Regions from separate parts of the Cellvibrio sp. 25HG11W-0 genome, predicted to be linked through region 2. Evidence: riboswitches for the same ligand, from Rfam matches in the RefSeq annotation. Region 2 holds a riboswitch; the other holds the start of a gene.
The links. A riboswitch is a leader RNA that binds a small molecule or an ion and turns the genes downstream of it on or off. The one in region 2 is predicted to bind thiamine pyrophosphate.
Positions count from the first base shown of each region.

Region 1: linked by a shared signal. The riboswitch ahead of thiD (bifunctional hydroxymethylpyrimidine kinase/phosphomethylpyrimidine kinase) and the one ahead of thiO (glycine oxidase ThiO) in region 2 are both predicted to bind thiamine pyrophosphate.

Region 1 is NZ_CM174230.1:3,480,818-3,486,724, reverse strand. Features, by position in the region: gene AC0KUT_RS14580 (hypothetical protein) at 66-221, opposite strand; gene nhaD (sodium:proton antiporter NhaD) at 706-1,962, shown strand; gene AC0KUT_RS14570 (cation:proton antiporter) at 2,124-3,377, shown strand; TPP riboswitch at 3,515-3,615, shown strand; gene thiD (bifunctional hydroxymethylpyrimidine kinase/phosphomethylpyrimidine kinase) at 3,672-4,490, shown strand; gene thiC (phosphomethylpyrimidine synthase ThiC) at 4,527-5,907, shown strand, end outside.
Region 2 is NZ_CM174230.1:2,296,118-2,302,024, forward strand. Features, by position in the region: gene pepN (aminopeptidase N) at 1-192, shown strand, start outside; gene AC0KUT_RS09590 (lysozyme inhibitor LprI family protein) at 323-1,099, shown strand; gene AC0KUT_RS09595 (thiazole synthase) at 1,292-2,113, opposite strand; gene thiS (sulfur carrier protein ThiS) at 2,116-2,319, opposite strand; gene thiO (glycine oxidase ThiO) at 2,316-3,458, opposite strand; TPP riboswitch at 3,526-3,643, opposite strand; gene xseA (exodeoxyribonuclease VII large subunit) at 3,713-5,083, opposite strand; gene guaB (IMP dehydrogenase) at 5,235-5,907, shown strand, end outside.

The sequences.
Region 1 (5,907 bases), 1.2 Mb from region 2:
CTTTAGTGAGCCTTCAGCGGCTGCGATGAGCGGCTGGAATGAAAAAAGCGGTATGCAGAGCGGATTTAAGTTGGGTCGAGTGTAGCCGCTTGCCGTCTTGGGGTCGAGTAATCCTGTGCAATATCACTGGTTAAAAAGGGTAAACCGCCACCCCGAAAGGGAGAAGTTACAAATGTAAGTGATAGCCGCTTGTTGCTGTCATTAATTCGCTGTTTGTTCACACGCTAACTCCTTCTATTAATTACCTAAATTAGTTTAGGGGTTGGATGATTTTTAAGCGCAATCGCGCACAACTGGCCTATGCTCAGTTGATCTGCGTGCACATTACTGAATACTTTAGACGCACAGAATTTGTATATGGATTCATGTTTTTTCATATTTTGCGAGAAAGCTGGAATCGTTTTTGCTCATGCCTTGCTTCAGGTGATGAGTGGAAGATGCTCATTTTGACTTTTGTTGCGAGAATTGGGCGTGATTTTAACTCTAAAATGCCTCAATTATGGCAGTAGGGTGACTTTATCCATGGTTTTTCCATTGTTTGATTGCTTCATTTAAGTGCGGCTTTTATCATGCGCGCCCGCTTGCAGCTTGACCGGTTTAAGTACGTTTTAATACGTATAGATGTTGTCACCCTGACTAGCTCAGGGGCGGAGCTTAAGCTGCCTTCTTAATTTAACTGTTATATTTCCTTATTAAGGGTTTTTTATGCCTGTTCTTTTAGAAGTTGTATTGGTGACATTTGCACTTCTCGCACTTCTCGGTGTGGTCTTTGAAGAAGTTATTCATATCAACAAAGCTAAAACCACATTGTTTTTCGGCAGCCTTTCTTGGCTGGTGATGTTTATGTTTTCTGGCGGCCACATGGAACAGGATGTGATGCTGGAAAAACTCAATGAAAACTTGCTGGAAATTGCAACGCTTTGGTTGTTTTTGATGGCAACTATGACTTTCGTCGCCTATTTGAATGCTAAGGGCATTGTACAAACAGTGGTGCAGCGTTTGTGCCCCGCGCAAATGACCAAGCGTATGTTGATGGTATTAGTTGCACTCTTCGCGATGTTGTTGTCGATGGTGTGTGACAACGTAACCGCCACCTTGGTGACCCTTGGCTTGGTGCAGGCTTTTAACGTTGATAACCGCACGCGTATTAAACTCGCGGTATTGGTAGTCTTTGCGGTTAACTCTGGTGGTGTGGCGTTGATTACTGGCGATGTAACAACCCTGATGATTTTCCTCGGCGGCCATGTGACTATGCCGCAATTGTTCACCTTGATTTTACCCGCCGTATGCGGCGTGTTGGTGCTGGCTGCACTTATGTTCCCCGGCGTGAGTGGCGTAGTGACAACGGAAAAAGACCCGCGCAAATTTACCGGTATGGACTGGGCGATTGTGGGCACTTTTTTCACCACCATTATCTGCACCATGCTATTTAACTTCTTCTTCCATGTGCCGCCCGTACTGACCTTTTTGGTGGGTTTGTCTGTGATGTTTTTTATTGGTCACTTCATGCAATTGGATAAAGAAGAAACCAAAATTTTGGAGTATGTACGTCAAATCGAGTATGAAACCCTGCTGTTTTTCCTTGGGATTTTACTCTTGGTGGGCATGCTCAAAGAAATCGGCACCCTTGATTTACTGACTGACTTCTATGTACAGGTAGAGCCGGCTTATGCCAATTATATGATGGGGTTGTTCTCCGCCTTGATCGATAACGTACCGCTAACTGCAGCCTTGCTGAAGTCTGAGCCGGTATTGCCTATCTCTGAATGGTTGGCGTTAACCTATGGTGTCGGTGTTGGCGGCTCGTTGCTGGCGATTGGTTCTGCTGCCGGCATTATTGCCATGAGCAAGGTAAAAGGCCTTACTTTCGGCTCATTCTTGCGTTACACCCCTTTGGTGCTGATTGCCTATACCGCAGGCTATATGGTGACTTTGGTATTAGCGAGTGCTGTGTTTGGTTAAGGGCTTGCCTGTTCTAGTGCTGAAGTGAAAAAGCCGGGCTTGTCCCGGTTTTTTTACGTCTAATTGGTGCAAAGTCCTTGGTGTGCGCGGATTTTACACCGAATTTATGTCGGCAATTTATGGCTCTGTCAGTATGCGCCAACTTTATTGTAGAGGTGTCTATGTCACATTTAGAAATTGCCAAGCTTGATCTGCTGTATGTCGGGATCATTATTTTTACCGGGCTTTTGGGTGGCGTGTTCGCCAAAAAAATTAAAGTGCCGGACATCGTTATATTTCTGTTGATTGGGATTGGCTTAGGGCCGGCAGTGAGCGGCTTTTTGAGCGTTCCGGCAGACTCTACGATGAATCAACTTATCCTCACGATTGGCGCCTGCTATCTTCTGTTTGAGGGTGGTGCGACCCTGCGTTTTGCTGTTTTAAAAGAAATCTGGATCAGCCTGATTTTAATGGCCACCCTTGGGGTGTTGATTACTGGCGCAATCACATCGTTTGTAGGCGTTTATTTAGGGATTCCTCTGGGGATCGCCCTTGTGCTGGGCGCGCTAACAGCTTCCACAGATCCAGCAACTCTCGTACCTATATTTAAGCAGGTGCCGATTAAAGATCGCGTAGCGCAAACAGTGATGAGCGAGTCAGCGCTCAACGATGCCATGGGCGCTATAGCGACTTTTGCGGTAGTTGCCTATGTAATGGGCAGTAGTACTGGCACCGCAGAAGCTTTTAGCCTGACTCACTCCCTTAAAGAATTGGCATGGGAGGCCGGAATGGGGTTGCTGTTGGGCGCTATAGTCGGCTACTGCGCAACCTTGCTTATGGCACACAATGCTCTGGGGATTTTTCGAGGCGTCACGCCCTTCGTCATAGTGCTGGCGGTGATCACGGTATTTTTATTGGCAGATGCATTCGAGTCCTCAGGGTTTATGGCGGTATTTACTTGCGGCGCCATCATTGGCAATAAGGACTCATTTGGTTTGCCACTGGACGAACATGAGCATGAATATTTAGAGGACTACGTGGGTAACACGGCGCTCTTAATGCGCATGTTCATTTTTATTCTGCTCGGCTCTCAGGTTGATTTCCATTTACTTAAAGAATACCTCGGTGTAGGTTTGGCATTGCTTGTAGTGTTTATCTTTATTGCGCGCCCACTTACCGTATTGATTTGCGCAGCTCCCGATCGCCGTGCGGCATGGAGTTGGCAGGAGTTAGTGTTTATGAGCTGGACGCGTGAAACTGGTGTAATTCCTGCGGCTTTGGTCGGTATATTGGCGGGTATGAAAGTACCGGGCATGGATGTGGTAGGCGCAATTACTTTCATCTTTATCTTGGGTACGATACTTATTCAAGCACCTACTACTGCGTTGCTTGCGGGTAAGCTGGGGTTGTTGGCGAGTCAGCAAAAGAAACAGTAAAAGATCAAACAATGGGCATTTGCTTGCGAACATATCCTTTCTAATATGGCACCACGCGCGCGTCTCAGCGGGCGGTGGTGTCGCTTTATATCGCCAAAGGTTCCTTTACACCCCTTGGCAACTTCTCTAGACTGCAGGCTTTCTTGTCGGGGTGCTCGCTAATAATTCAGCTGAGCTGAGATATACCCGCCGACCTGATCCGGTTAGTACCGGCGTAGGGAACGAGAGCTTGTCACCTGGCAATTAACTTGCCCCCCTCTCTTTTCCGCGCTTTGTTTTTTTCGCGGGAACTCTATGCAGACCACAGCTAGATCAACAACACCCATTGCCCTGACGATTGCCGGTAGCGATAGCGGCGGCGGCGCAGGTATTCAAGCGGATTTAAAAACCTTTGCTGCTCTTGGCGTTTATGGTTGTAGCGCCATAAGCTCGCTGACGGCGCAAAATACCCAAGGTGTGCAGGCAGTATTGCCAATTGCTCCTTCATTTGTGCAGGCGCAAATTCACTCAGTTATGAGCGATATAGGGGTCAGTGCCATCAAAACTGGCATGCTTGCCACGGCAGATATTATTGCTGCTGTAACGGAATCACTAAAAGATTTCGCGCAGATTCCTTTGGTGGTCGATCCGGTAATGGTAGCGACGAGCGGCGATCGATTACTTGCACAAGATGCGATACAAATCCTGATCGCGCAGTTGATTCCGCGTGCGACTGTGATTACGCCAAACCTGCATGAAGCGGCCGTCCTGCTCCAAACTCACGTCGCGCAAGATGTAGCGCAAATGCAGCGTCAAGGTGAACAGTTATTGGCCTTAGGGGCTAGGGCGGTGCTTATGAAGGGCGGCCATAGTGAAGCTCAGGAGGCAACGGATCTGTTAGTTACACCCGAGGGTTGCTTTGCGTTTAGTGCCCCATGGTTAGCGACGCGCAATACCCACGGCACCGGTTGTACCTTGGCATCTGCAATAGCGGCGGGGCTGGCACAAGGTATGACGCTGCAGGCTGCGGTACAGGCCGCAAAAAATTATTTGCAGGGCGCTTTGGCGGCGTCAGCACAATTGCATATAGGTACGGGCGCAGGGCCTGTGCATCATTTTCATTCTTTTTATTAATCGTTTTTATTGTCAGTAAACTTTAGGGGAAAACCCATGAACACCAGCGTAGAAAAAATTCTGAGCGAAAGCGCTCAAGTGGATCAGGCTTCGGTACAGCCATTTACCGGCTCACGCAAAATTTATGTGCAGGGTTCGCGCCCTGATATTCAAGTGCCTATGCGCGAAATCACGCTGGCGGACACAGGAACTGAATTTGGCGGTGAAAAGAATCCACCGGTACGTGTTTACGATACCTCTGGCCCTTACACAGATCCCAATGTGAAAATTGATTTACGCACAGGTTTAAACGCGTTGCGTACCGCGTGGATTGAAGAGCGCAATGACTCCGAAGTGATTGAAGACAGCGACTCGGTATTTACTACCGAGCGTATGAATGATCCAAAATTAGCGCACTTGCGTTTCAATTTGACGCGCAAGGCACGCCGCGCCAAACCAGGCATGAATGTGTCGCAAATGCACTACGCCAAAAAAGGCATTATCACGCCAGAAATGGAATACATCGCGATACGCGAAAATATGGCGATGGCGCAGGCCCGCGAGTTGGGTATTGCGGATCAGCAACACAAAGGCGAGAGTTTTGGCGCAAGTATTCCTGCGGAAATTACCCCTGAATTTGTGCGCGATGAAGTGGCCCGTGGCCGCGCGATAATTCCGCTTAATATTAATCACCCGGAAGTTGAGCCGATGATTATTGGCCGCAATTTCCTCGTGAAAATTAACGGCAATATCGGCAACTCTGCTTTAGGTTCTTCTATCGAAGAAGAAGTAGAGAAGTTGACCTGGGGTGCACGCTGGGGTGCGGATACCGTGATGGATTTGTCTACCGGCAAAAATATTCATGAAACCCGCGAGTGGATTATTCGCAACTCCCATGTGCCCATTGGTACAGTCCCCATTTATCAAGCGTTGGAAAAAGTAGACGGCGTTGCGGAAAATCTTACGTGGGAAATTTTTCGCGATACGCTAATTGAACAAGCAGAGCAAGGCGTAGATTATTTCACCATCCATGCCGGCGTATTGTTGCGCTATGTACCGCTCACAGCCAAACGCGTTACCGGCATTGTTTCGCGCGGTGGTTCGATTATGGCCAAGTGGTGTCTTGCGCATCACAAAGAAAACTTTCTCTATACGAACTTCGACGAAATTTGCGCCATTATGAAAGCCTACGATGTGAGCTTTTCTTTGGGCGATGGCCTGCGTCCTGGCTCAATCGCTGATGCCAACGACGAAGCACAATTTGGTGAATTGGAAACCTTAGGTGAGTTGACCAAAATTGCATGGAAACACGATGTGCAATGCATGATTGAAGGCCCAGGTCATGTGCCTATGCACATGATTAAAGAAAACATGGAAAAGCAGTTAGAAGTTTGCGACGAAGCACCTTTCTACACCCTTGGTCCATTGACCACAGATA
Region 2 (5,907 bases):
TTAGCGGATCAAATTATTCTGCTCAACACCCAAAACCCACAGATCGCTTCGCGTTTATTAACACCACTCACCAAGTGGAAAAAATATTCACCCGAGCGTCAAGCGCTGATGAAGGCACAGCTAGAGCGGATAATGGCTGAGCCAAAACTTTCTAAGGATGTGTTTGAGGTGGTTAGTAAGAGTTTGGTTTAGGTGGTTAGTTAGATGCTATTGATTCGATGTAAAGCTTCGGGTCAATAGAATTATAAAAAAGTTGTAATATTTTCAGGGTGAAGGATGCTTTTGTTGTTTCCTTGTGCTTCGAGTATTAACGGTGTTCGTTATGAAAATTAAAGCTCTAATTTTTTTAATGCTGGTAATGTGTTTTCCTTGTATTAATGCAACGTCCTATTCTTGTTTGGGTGATAATTTAAACTTAACTGAGCGTGCAATATGTAACAATGATCCTGATTATAATTTGGGTGCATATGATGATTTACTTGCTGTGCATTACAAATACGCACTAGATAATGCCTCTGATAAAGAGCTTGTAAGGAAGTCTCAAAGAAACTGGCTACAGAAAAGGAATCGTTGCGCGGATGATTACCTGTGTATTCTTTTGTCTTATCGCGAACGCATAAAATTCCTTGCGGAACACTCTCACTTACTTGATCCCAACTCTATTGCAAACCTTGAGCTATTTATAACTGCCTATATGTCAGATGAATATTTTGGTGAGCTTCCTAGTTGCGAGACTTACAATGATATTAATATGGACGGTAAGCCTGAGGCTATTTGTTCACCTGATTGCCATGGGGGAGCTGCATGTGGCAGTTATTTTTTTGTGTCACAAGGAGATGTTTATAGGCTTCTTCCTGAGTTGGATATGGGTTCATATGACACATTGTCGGTTCCTAATGTTTCAGAGGTTCCAGCGTTGTTGTTGGAAAAATATCCTGACCATATAGAAGGCGTTATTAATGGTTGGCGAATCTTGCTTAATACCTATGGTTACATAAAGGATTGTTCATATAGTGAGGAATATTATATTTATTCGGGCTCCTCTTATACTAAGGTGTTTTCACAGTCACTAAAGCCGCCATTTAAGGATTGTGAGTAGCGCGTAGGTTGGGGTGAGGTACGAACCCCAACACTTCACATTCGCCGCTTAGGGTGATGCAACTAAAAACCCCTAAGCTGTCGCTCATTTGTGTTTAAGGTTTTAGGTTGACCATGGAGATGTTGGGGCTTCGTGCCTCAGCCCAACCTACGTTTGTGCGGTCGTAGGTGGGTGGTGCGAATCCATGCGTGTTTAGTTCTTATGCCAAAACGGTTGGCCGATGGTGGGTGTGCTGGGGCTGGCGGTGGAGCGTTTTTGCATTAGGCCGGCTTTGTAGGCTTTTCTTCCGGCGTCGATTGCATCGGCGAAGGCTTCGGCCATGAGTGGCGGGTTGTGCGCTTTGGCTACGGCGGTATTTAATAATATTCCATCAAATCCCATTTCCATGGCTTCGGCGGCTTGTGAGGGCGCGCCTAGGCCTGCGTCGATTATCATGGGCACGTTGTGAATGCGCTCGCGCAGTGTGCCTAAATGGTAGCGGTTGAGTAGGCCTTGGCCGGTGCCAATGGGTGCGCCCCAGGGCATGAGTACTTCGCAGCCTACGTCGATTAAACGCTTGCACAAAATCAAATCGTCGGTGCAGTAGGGCAGAACTTTAAAGCCTTTTTTTATCAGAATTTCTGAGGCTTCTACCAAGCCAAAAGGGTCGGGTTGCAGGTTGTAGTCATCGCCCACCACTTCTAGTTTTATCCAGTCGGTATTAAAAATTTCGCGCGACATTTCGGCAAGAGTTACGGCTTCCTTTACGGATTTACAACCGGCGGTGTTGGGCAGTAGCCGGCAGCCGCTTTCTTGAATATATTGCCAAATTGCATCGCCGGACCTGTCTGCCGGGTTTTGCCTGCGTAAACCGAGGGTGACGATTTCGGCGCGCGATTGCACGATTGAGTCGCGCATTAATTGCGGTGAGGCATAGAGCGCGGTGCCCAACAAAAAGCGGCTGGAAAAGCTCTCGCCATAAAGCGTGAAATCTTTTTGCGGTTGCGTGGGTGAATAGAGTGCTTGGTTGCTCATGCTTAACCGCCTCCGACGGGTTTTACTATGTCTATTTCGTCGCCAGCTTGCAAAATGTGTTCGCCGTAACTGGAGCGGGGCACAAATTCGCGGTTAATAGCGACGGCTATTTTGCTATCGCCAAAACCCCAAAGTTGCAGCGCGTTATTGAGTGCAGTATTCGGTGCTAGGGTTTTGGGTTCATTGTTGAGGCTTATGTTAATCATGGGTGGCCTGCAATAAATTCTGACTGTGGGTTGCGAGTTAAGGGTGTGCTGAGCTGATCTTCAAAGGGTTTTTCGTTGCGCTGCAGAATATGCGCGAGAATATTTTCCACCACCGCTGGCGCTAGCAAATAACCGTGGCGAAATAATCCGTTCGCACTAATCAAACCGTCCTGTTGCTGAATATGGGGCATGTTGTCCATATAGGCGGGGCGCAGGTTAACGTCCATTTCAAGAATGCGCGCCTCGGCAAACGCGGGCGATAAGGTGTAGAGCGCGCTGCTGAGTTCAAGGCTGGACTGAAGGCTAACCGGCGAGCGGTCTTCGCTTTCGATTTGGGTTGCGCCAATAATAAAGCGATGGTTTGGTTTGGGCACTATGTAAAGCTGGTAGCGCGGGTGCATAAGGCGCACGGGGCGCTGCAGGGCGATTTCTTTGGTCTCTACATGCAGGGTTTCACCGCGCACACCGCGCAGTTGCGGCTGTTGTATTTTGGCGCCTAGGCCGCGACAGTCGATGACCAAATCAAATTTTTCTGCGCCCTTTTCATGGGTGATAGTGTGAGTGGAAACGTCTACGGGCGTGTGCGCGCGAATATTTACACCTGCGGCTTTGAGTTCATCGCCAAGCGCTTCTAGCAATTCGCGGTTGTGCAGGTGGCCTTCTTCCGTTAAGTACAAACCCTGCGAAAAATGTGGGTTTAAGTCTGGCTCCAGCTGTTGAATTTGCTGCTGATTAACGCGTTTGTAGCCGCTGCACTCGGGTACTACAAATGCCAGCTCTCGCTCAAATTGCACTAGCTCGGTTTCGTCCTGCGGGTGGGCTATAACCAAGCTGCCTTGATGAAAAAATAGCGGGCTGCTTGTGCGTTTAAGTTGGCTTAGCCACAGCGGCCACTGCTTAAGGGCAAATAAACCCATGCGATAAACATGAATGTCGGAGACCACCGCTTCGCTTAGGGGGGCGATCATACCGGCGGCGGTAAAGGCGGCGGCGCGTAAGGATTGGGCTTGGGTAGGATTGAAATCGCCCGCTTCAAATAGGGTGACTTTGCAGCCTGCAAGTTGCAGCTGCCAAGCGAGCAGGCGACCGAGTAGCCCGGCACCGGCTATGGCAATATCTTGGGGGGTAGCTTGGGTCATGGTCTAAAACGCAGCGCCTCAAAGTAGGGTTGAGGCAGCGGGGTTTGGGAGGTATCGCGCAGGCGGGCTGCAGAGATGCCTTGTTCCCTCCGCAGGTCTCAACCTGATCAGGTTCTACGGGTTGGGCCGAGCCCATCTCAGCCTCCGAATGATGTGCAATCACCAAGGCGCCCCGACAAGAAAGGCGCCAATATACTTGGCGCAGCCCATGAGTGCAATTAGGGCAGATCATTGATATAAATTTTTCAGTAGATTTACTCTTGCTGTAGGCTTTCAACCTGTGCGGTGATAGACCCCTTCGCCAGCTTTGCTTTGAATGTATCGCCCACCGCTAGTGCTTTGCTGTGAGTGATAAGTTTGCCGTCTTTATGGGTAATGATACTGTAGCCACGCTCTAGGGTATTAAGAGGGCTTAGTGTGTTGAGTAGGCGTGCGGCAGCAGCTAAACGCTGTTGTTTGCGCTCTAGTTGATAGCGCTGCAGGTCTTGTAGCTGATTCTGTGCGTGGTTTAAGCGATCTTTGAATTTATTCAGCAACAGCTTGGGGTGTTGGCCTTGTAGGCGAAGGCGCAATTGTTCAAAGCGGCTGGTGTGTGCACTTAGTTGGCGTTGCAGGTGATTTTTTAAGCGCAGCTCTAGGTTGTCGAGCCGCTGGGCTTGCTGCTCTAATTTGTCTTTGGGGTGGCGCAAGCGTGAGCGCAGCCAGCTGATTTTTTGCTGCAGGTGTTGCAGTTTGTTATTAATGGCGTCTTCGAGCAGTACTTCAAAGCCGATAAATTTATCCAGCCAATCTTCCGCATCAGGGGTGATGAGTTCTGCGGCGGCTGAAGGGGTGGGGGCGCGCAAATCTGCGACAAAATCGGCGATGGTAAAATCGACTTCGTGCCCTACGGCACTGACGATGGGGATATCGCACGCAAAAATTGCGCGTGCGACTATTTCTTCATTGAAAGGCCAAAGGTCTTCGAGCGAGCCGCCGCCGCGCCCTAAAATCAATACATCAAACAGTTTTGAGCGCTGGGCAAGTTGCAGAGCGCGCACTATTTGCGGCGCTGCTTCTTTGCCTTGCACGGCTACGGGAATCAGGGTGACGGGAATGCCTGGGAAGCGGCGTTCCAGTACATTTAATATGTCGTGAATCGCAGCGCCGGTAGGTGAAGTGATAACCCCTATGTGTTGCGGCAGTGGCGGTAGTGGTTTTTTGTGTTCTAGGCTAAACAGCCCCTCATGCGCCAGTTTGGCTTTGAGTTCTTCGTAAGCGCGCTGCAGGGCGCCAGCGCCAGCTTCTTCCATGTGTTCTGCAATTAATTGATAGTCGCCACGCCCTTCATATAGGCTGACTCTCGCCCTAATTAATACTTGCTGACCCTGTTGGGGTTTAAAGCGCACGAGCATATTGCGGTTTTTGAACATGGCGCCGCGCACTTGGGCTTGGTCATCTTTAAGGGTGAAGTACCAGTGGCCAGAAGAGGGAATGGAGACATTCGACAGCTCTCCCTCAATCCACAATAGCGGTAAATGGGTTTCGAGCAGCTGTTTGGCGCGGCGATTCAGCTGGCTAACGCTGATGATCTCGCGTTCAGATGCGGTGTTTGTGTTGGGTGAAGTGGCGTCGTAATTATTCATGGTCGCTATTCTAGGGGATGCAGCGCAAGCGGGATAGCCTGAGCATGAAACAAGGTTAATCCACTATATGTTGTGGTTTCGGTTTACCCAAAGGCCACAAGTGGCTATAATTCCGCGTTTATTTTCTCCCTGTTTTGAGGTTGGATGGAATATGTTGCGAATTGCTGAAGAAGCGCTCACCTTTGATGATGTTTTGCTGGTACCCGGTTATTCCGCAGTTACCCCGAAAGACGTGTCCCTCAAAACCCAATTGACGCGCAAAATACAGTTGAATATCCCGCTCGTGTCTGCGGCTATGGATACGGTAACCGAAGCGCGTTTGGCGATTGCCATAGCGCAGGAAGGCGGTATTGGCATTATCCACAAAAGCATGTCGATTGAAGAACAAGCCGCGGAAGTGCGTGCGGTAAAGAAATTTGAAGCTGGTGTGGTAAAAGACCCCATCACTATCGATGCGAGCGCGACTATTCGCGACTTAATTGCCTTGACTCGCAAAAACAATATTTCTGGCGTGCCGGTGCTAAGTAAAGGCAACTTGGTCGGTATAGTGACTGGCCGCGATGTGCGCTTTGAAACCAATTTCGATGCAAGCGTATCCAGCATCATGACACCCAAAGAACAGTTGGTTACTGTTAAAGAAGGTGCTTCCTCTGAAGAGATTCGGAATCTTTTACACAAACACCGTATCGAGAAGGTGTTGGTTGTGAATGACGCATTTGATTTGCGCGGGTTGATTACCGTAAAAGACATTAACAAAGCTGAAAAATATCCCAGTGCTTCTAAAGACCCTGAAGGTCGTTTGCGGGTAGGCGCCAGCGTTGGCA